Regions from separate parts of the Streptomyces sp. SYSU D01066-1 genome, predicted to be linked through region 2. Evidence: riboswitches for the same ligand, from Rfam matches in the RefSeq annotation. Region 2 holds a riboswitch; the other holds the start of a gene.
The links. A riboswitch is a leader RNA that binds a small molecule or an ion and turns the genes downstream of it on or off. The one in region 2 is predicted to bind glycine.
Positions count from the first base shown of each region.

Region 1: linked by a shared signal. The riboswitch ahead of gcvP (aminomethyl-transferring glycine dehydrogenase) and the one ahead of gcvT (glycine cleavage system aminomethyltransferase GcvT) in region 2 are both predicted to bind glycine.

Region 1 is NZ_JBUDHV010000048.1:45,687-49,084, forward strand. It holds gene gcvP (aminomethyl-transferring glycine dehydrogenase) at 1-1,841, opposite strand, end outside; glycine riboswitch at 2,022-2,116, opposite strand; gene ACY1JF_RS29605 (PRC-barrel domain-containing protein) at 2,243-2,617, shown strand; gene ACY1JF_RS29610 (DNA polymerase IV) at 3,056-3,398, opposite strand, start outside.
Region 2 is NZ_JBUDHV010000006.1:229,247-232,644, forward strand. It holds gene ACY1JF_RS08955 (enhanced serine sensitivity protein SseB) at 1-231, opposite strand, end outside; gene ACY1JF_RS08960 (AAA family ATPase) at 285-953, opposite strand; glycine riboswitch at 1,123-1,217, shown strand; glycine riboswitch at 1,218-1,343, shown strand; gene gcvT (glycine cleavage system aminomethyltransferase GcvT) at 1,383-2,501, shown strand; gene gcvH (glycine cleavage system protein GcvH) at 2,607-2,987, shown strand; gene ACY1JF_RS08975 (L-serine ammonia-lyase) at 3,297-3,398, shown strand, end outside.

The DNA of each region.
Region 1 (3,398 bases), on a different contig from region 2:
ACGGCGCTGGCGGCGTTGGTGCCGTGCGCGGAGGAGGGGATCAGGCAGACGGTGCGCTGCTCGTCGCCGTTGGCCCGGTGGTAACCGCGTACGGCGAGCAGGCCGGCCAGCTCGCCCTGCGACCCGGCGTTGGGCTGGAGCGAGACCCTGTCGTACCCGGTGACCTCGGCCAGCCGCTCCTCCAGCTCGCGGATGAGCGTGAGGTAGCCCTGCGCCTGCTCGGCGGGGGCGAAGGGGTGCAGCTGTCCGAACTCGGGCCAGGTCACCGGCTCCATCTCGGTGGTCGCGTTGAGCTTCATGGTGCAGGAACCCAGCGGGATCATGCCGCGGTCCAGCGCGTAGTCCCGGTCGGCCAGCCGGCGCAGGTAGCGCAGCATCGCGGTCTCGGACCGGTACTGGTGGAAGACGGGGTGGGCCAGGAACTCGTCGGTGCGCAGCAGCCCCTCGGGCAGCGCGTCCCCGGTCGCCGCGTCCAGCGCCTCGATGTCCCCCTCGGCCCCGAACGCGTTCCACACCCCGCCGATCCGCGCCCGCGTGGTCGTCTCGTCGCAGGCCATCGAGACGTGGTCGGCGTCGACGAGCCGCAGGTTGACGCCGTTCCGCCGGGCCGCCGCGACGATCTCGGCGGCCCGGCCGGGCACCCGCGCCGTGACCGTGTCGAAGTAGTCGCCGTGGACGATCTCGACACCGCTCGCCGCGAGCCCCGCGGCGAGGACGGCGGCGTAGCGGTGGGTGCGCCGGGCGATGGCCCGCAGCCCCTCGGGACCGTGGTACACGGCGTACATCCCGGCCATCACGGCGAGCAGCACCTGCGCAGTGCAGATGTTGCTGGTGGCCTTCTCCCGGCGGATGTGCTGCTCGCGGGTCTGCAGGGCCAGCCGGTAGGCCCGGTTCCCGTCGGCGTCCACGGAGACGCCCACCAGTCGTCCGGGCAGGCTGCGGGCCATCTTCTCCCGTACGGCCATGTAGCCGGCGTGCGGCCCGCCGAAGCCCATCGGCACCCCGAACCGCTGCGTCATGCCCACCGCGATGTCGGCGCCCAGCTCACCGGGCGACTTCAGCAGCGTCAGCGCGAGCAGGTCGGCGGCGACGGTGACCAGCGCGCCCAGTTCGTGCGCCCGGTCGATCACCGGCTTGATGTCGCGTACGGCCCCGGAGGCGCCCGGGTACTGGATCAGTACGCCGTTGATCTCCCGCTCCGCGACCTCGGCCGGGATGCCGTCGGTGAGGTCGGCGACGACGACCTCGACACCGGTCGGTTCGGCCCGCGTCCGGATCACGGCGACGGTCTGCGGCAGCGCGTCCGCGTCGACCAGGAACAGCCCCTTCTTGTTCTTCCCCATCCGCCGCGACAGCGCCATCGCCTCGGCGGCGGCCGTGCCCTCGTCGAGCAGCGAGGCCCCGGAGGTCGGCAGCCCGGTCAGCTCGGCCACCATCGTCTGGAAGTTGAGCAGCGCCTCCAGGCGCCCCTGCGAGATCTCCGGCTGGTACGGCGTGTACGCGGTGTACCAGGCCGGATTCTCCATGACGTTGCGCAGGATCACGGGCGGCGTGAACGTGCCGTGGTACCCGAGCCCGATCATCGAGTCGAGGACCTGGTTGCGGTCGGCCAGCGAGCGCAGTTCGGCGAGCACCTCGGCCTCGGTGCGCGCCCGGGGCAGGTCCAGCGCTCCGGTGCTCTTGATCACGTCCGGCACGGCGGCGGCCGTCAGCTCGTCGAGCGAGCCGTACCCGACCTGGGCGAGCATCTTGGCCCGGGCCTCGTGGTCGGGGCCGATGTGACGCCGCTCGAACGGCGTTCCCTGTTCGAGCTCAAAGAGCGGAGTACGGTGGGCTGTCATCGTGTGGAGGCCTCCTGGTCTGACGCGACCTGCGAGGGACACCACGGCGCGGGTGCCCCGACGGCCTCCCCCTCTGTCATCTCGACCTGAGAGCTTCACCGGGATCCTGTCGGGCCGTCCCGGCTTTCACCGTCGGTGAGAGCGGAAGCCGTCGACACCCGCCCTGCTTTCCAGAGTGACCTCGTCCGTGCGGTACGTGGGCCTGAGAGATTCCGGGGAGGGTTTGCTCCTTCGGCGCCCCCGGCGCAACCGGAGGACTCTCCCGCACGGGGTCAGCAGCCGTTCGCCAGCCTACCAGCGAGGCCCACGCACGGTCTTTCGAGTGGCCGCCCGTGCGAATGTGCTCTTTTGTAGTGCTTACGGATGATGTACCGGATGGTTGGCGACCACCTGGAGGGCCCGTGCGCACCGACATCGACCCGCGTGACCTGATCGGCCGCAAGGCGTTCGACCGCAACGGCACGAGGATCGGCACCGTCGACGAGGTCTACCTCGATGACGCCACCGGCGTACCCGAATGGGCGGCCGTCCGCACCGGCCTGTTCGGCCGGGACGCCTTCGTCCCCCTGGAACCCAGCGAACTGGTCGACGGCACCCTCCGGGTGCCCTTCGACCGCGCGCTGATCAAGGAGGCCCCCGACTTCGGCGTCGGCCGCCACCTCTCCCCGGAACAGGAACTGCAGCTCTACCACCACTACGGCCTCGACATCACCGCCCCGCCCCCGTCGCCCGGCCACGACTTCGGCGAGCTGGCGGGCCAGGAGGAGATGACCTGAGGCGTACGCGTGGGTGCCGCGCCGGCCGGGGGCGTCCCGTCCCACGCCCACGAGCACCGACGGCACCCGACGGCCACCCCGCCGCCCCCGGACACCTCCCCGGCCGACGGCCGCCGCGGACACCCACCGGACCCGGCCCGGCACCGGCACCGTGTCCCGGGCCCCCAGTCACCACCGCACCGGAACCACGCACGCGCGACAACCACGACGCCCCTCCCGCCGCCCCCGGCACCGCCCCGGCCGGACAGCTGCCCCCGGCACCGCCCGGCCGGACAGGTCACCCCGGAACACCCCAGCGGCCGGCAGGCCGCCGCCCCGGACACCCGCCAGGCCGCCCCAGATACCCGCCGCGCGGCCCGCTCCCGCCACGTGCCGTCCCCCGCGCCACGTGCGACCCGTCCCCCGCCGCGTCACCCCGTCGCACCTCCGTACCGACGCTCACCCCGCCCTGCCGCCCGCGGGCCGCACCGTCCCGGCGGTGTCACCGGGTCTTCGCCCCACCAGCGGCAGTGGATCCGCCGGCTCCAGCTCCGGGTCGTCGGTCCGGAAGGTCCGCACCCGCCCCGGCCGGGCCGACAGCGGCGTCTCGAACCGCACCGTGACCCGGCCCAGTCCGCTGCCCTGCACCCACCCGTGCCCGTACACGGCGTGCCGTACGTCGTGCCCCGACGGCCAGCGGCGCTCGGCGGGCGGGATCTCCGGCTCGTCGGCCCCGCGCCGGTCGGTCTCCTCGGCCGGCGCCGACGGCTGAGGAGGCTCGTCCGCCCCCGCCCGCTCCCCG
Region 2 (3,398 bases):
GAACACCGGGACGTACGCCTGGCCCTGGATCTCCAGCGTGGGCAGGTCCAGGGGGCCGCTGTGCGGGCCGCCGCCGTTGGGCAGCGGGACCCAGACGAAGCTGCGGCCGAGGACCTCGACTATCCGGCCGCCGGCGCCCGGCACGCCGAGGGCGGCGGAGAGCACCTCCTCCAGTTCGTTGCCGGGCCATCCGCCGTGCGGGTGAGGGTGCGCCTGCGCCGGGAAGTCCATCTGCTTGCCTACCGCCTGTGGGGAACCGCTGGTGTGGCTGAGAAGGCTACCGGTCAGCCGGTGAAGCCGATCCGGCGCAGGGTGTCGGCCGCCGCGCGGTCGAGCAGGACGGCGGCGCCGCAGCCGGGCGGCAGCTCGCCCCGCTGGGCCGCGCGCAGCAGCCGGTGGGTGGCCGCGCGGTGGCGCAGGAAGGCGTACCGGGACACGCCCCGGCCGCGCTCGCGCTGGCCCCGCAGCGCCTGCTCGGCGTCGACGTCGAGCAGCAGCAGGTGCAGGGTGCCGCCGCGCCGCCGGGCCTCGCGGGCCAGCCAGCGGCGCACCCAGGTCTGGGTGCCGCAGTCGTGCACGACGACTCCCTCGCCGGAGCGCAGGGCGCGGCGCAGCCCGGCGTAGTGGGCGATCCGCACGAGGGGGCGGTAGACCGCGTACGGCAGGAAACGCGGCATGCGCCGGTCCCAGCGGTCGCGGGTGTCCTGCGAGTCGACGCGGATCCCGCGCACGGTCCGCTCCATCAGCGTGGACTTGCCGCTGCCGGGCAGTCCGGTGACCGCGACGAGGTCCTTCGGGCCGAAGAGCAGGGCGTGCGGGCTGCGGCCGGCCCGGTCCCGCAGATCGCGGACGACGGGTGCGGGCCCTGCAGCGCACGCCCCCCGGGCCGGGGCCGTGTGCTGCTCGGGCAGCGCGAGTCCCGAGGTCGTGGCGTATGCCGTGGTCCTGTTCACCGTGATCGTCCTCCCCTGGGGCGGTTCACGAGTTCCCATCCCCGTCGAGTGTAAAGAGAAGGTAATCCCGTGGTCTCGCGATTTCGTGCGCTCCACGCCACAAGCCGGTCACAAAGGCGGAGCCGGGGGGCGGTGCTACTGTGGCCGCGCCAACTGCATACCGGCCGTTTGAATCCGCGCGGGAGAGTCCCCGGCCGTCGCCGGGGCGCCGAAGGAGCAAGTTCCTCCCTTGAATCTCTCAGGCCCCGTCACCGCGCGGGCGAGGCACATCTGAAAAGCGGGCCGCCCCGGCGGCCCCACCCACGGTGCAAGTCCTGACCACGACCGGTACGTCCGGGCGTACGCGCGGTCACGGCGAACCTCTCAGGTACCGATGACAGATGGGGAGGGCCTTCCTCGCCCGTGCCGTCCTGTCCTGGGAGACGACCGATGAGCAGTACCCCACTCCGCCGTACCGCGCTGGACGCGGTACACCGCGCGCTCGGCGCGACCATGACCGACTTCGCCGGCTGGGAGATGCCGCTGCGCTACGGCTCCGAACGCGACGAGCACACCGCCGTACGCACCCGGGCCGGGCTGTTCGACCTCTCGCACATGGGCGAGATCACGGTCACCGGCCCCCAGGCCGCCGCGCTGCTGGACTTCGCGCTGGTCGGCGGCATCTCCACCGTGCGGCCGGGCCGCGCCCGCTACACCATGATCTGCCGGGCGGACGGCGGCATCCTGGACGACCTGATCGTCTACCGGACGGCCGGCGACACGTACCTGGTCGTCGCCAACGCCGCCAACGCCCAGGTGGTGCTGGACGCGCTCACCGAGCGGGCGGCCGGCTTCGACGCCGAGGTGCGCGACGACCGCGACGCCTACGCGCTGCTCGCCGTACAGGGACCGCGGTCGGCGGGCGTCCTCGCCGCGCTGACCGACGCCGACCTGGACGGGCTGAAGTACTACGCCGGGCTGCCCGGGACCGTCGCCGGCGTGCCCGCGCTGATCGCGCGCACCGGCTACACCGGCGAGGACGGCTTCGAGCTGTTCGTCGCCCCGGACGGCGCGGAGAAGGTGTGGCGGGCGCTGACCGAGGCGGGCGCGCCGGCCGGTCCGGTGCCGTGCGGCCTGTCCTGCCGGGACACGCTCCGCCTGGAGGCGGGCATGCCGCTGTACGGGCACGAGCTGACCACCGCGCTGACGCCCTTCGACGCCGGGCTCGGCCGGGTGGTGAAGTTCGACAAGGAGGGCGACTTCGTGGGCCGCGCGGCGCTGGCCGAGGCGGCGTCCCGGGCCCAGGACGAGCCCCCGCGCGTCCTGGTCGGCCTGGTCGCCGAGGGCCGCCGGGTGCCGCGCGCCGGGTACCCGGTGGTCGCCGGCGGCCGGGTGGTCGGCGAGGTCACCTCCGGCGCCCCCTCCCCCACGCTGGGCAAGCCGATCGCGATGGCGTACGTCGACGCGGCGTACGCGGCGCCGGGCACGCCCGGGGTCGGCGTCGACATCCGCGGCGGCCACGAGCCGTACCAGGTCGTGGCGCTGCCGTTCTACAGGCGCCGGAAGTAAGCGACCGCGCCAGAAGCGGGCGAGCGGCACGACAAGCGAGCGCGCCCGCCTTCCGTCACCCCCTCCGTTCACCGTCACACCACCTCTCACGGGAGAATTCAGACCATGAGCAACAACCCCCAGCAGCTGCGCTACAGCAAGGAGCACGAGTGGCTGTCGGCCACCGAGGACGGCGTCGCGACGGTCGGCATCACGGAGCACGCGGCAGGCGCCCTCGGTGACGTCGTCTTCGTCCAGCTCCCCGAGACCGGTGCCACCGTGACCGCGGGCGAGACCTGCGGCGAGCTGGAGTCGACCAAGTCGGTCTCCGACCTGTACTCCCCCGTCTCCGGCGAGGTCACCGAGGTCAACGAGAACGTCGTCGACGACCCGTCGCTGGTGAACTCGGCGCCCTTCGAGGGCGGCTGGCTGTTCAAGGTGCGGGTCACCGACGAGCCGGCCGACCTGCTCTCCGCCGACGAGTACACCGCCTTCGCGGCCGGCTGAGGCACGCCGGTCACGGCCCCGCCGGAGCCGTCCCGCGACGCGCGGGCACTGAAGGCCGAGGCCACGGGCACGGGCACGGCCCCGGCCGGCGGGCACCCGCCGCGTCCCGGGCCGAACGAGCAGCCCGCACCCCCCGCTGCCCCGGGCCGGGCCGGTGGCCCGGGGCACGGCGGTACCGAGGACTGGACAAACAGCCCGCCCGCACCGCCGACGCCCCGCACCGCCGGCACCCCGGGGCGCCGCGCCCGCCACCAGCGGACCGGCGCCCCACCCCCTCCCTCCGCACCGCCCCCGTCCTGAGGAGTCCCCGTGGCCATCTCGGTCTTCGACCTGTTCTCGGTCGGCATCGGGCCGTCGAGTTCGCACACGGTCGGCCCGATGCGGGCGGCCCGCATCTTCGCCCGCCGCCTG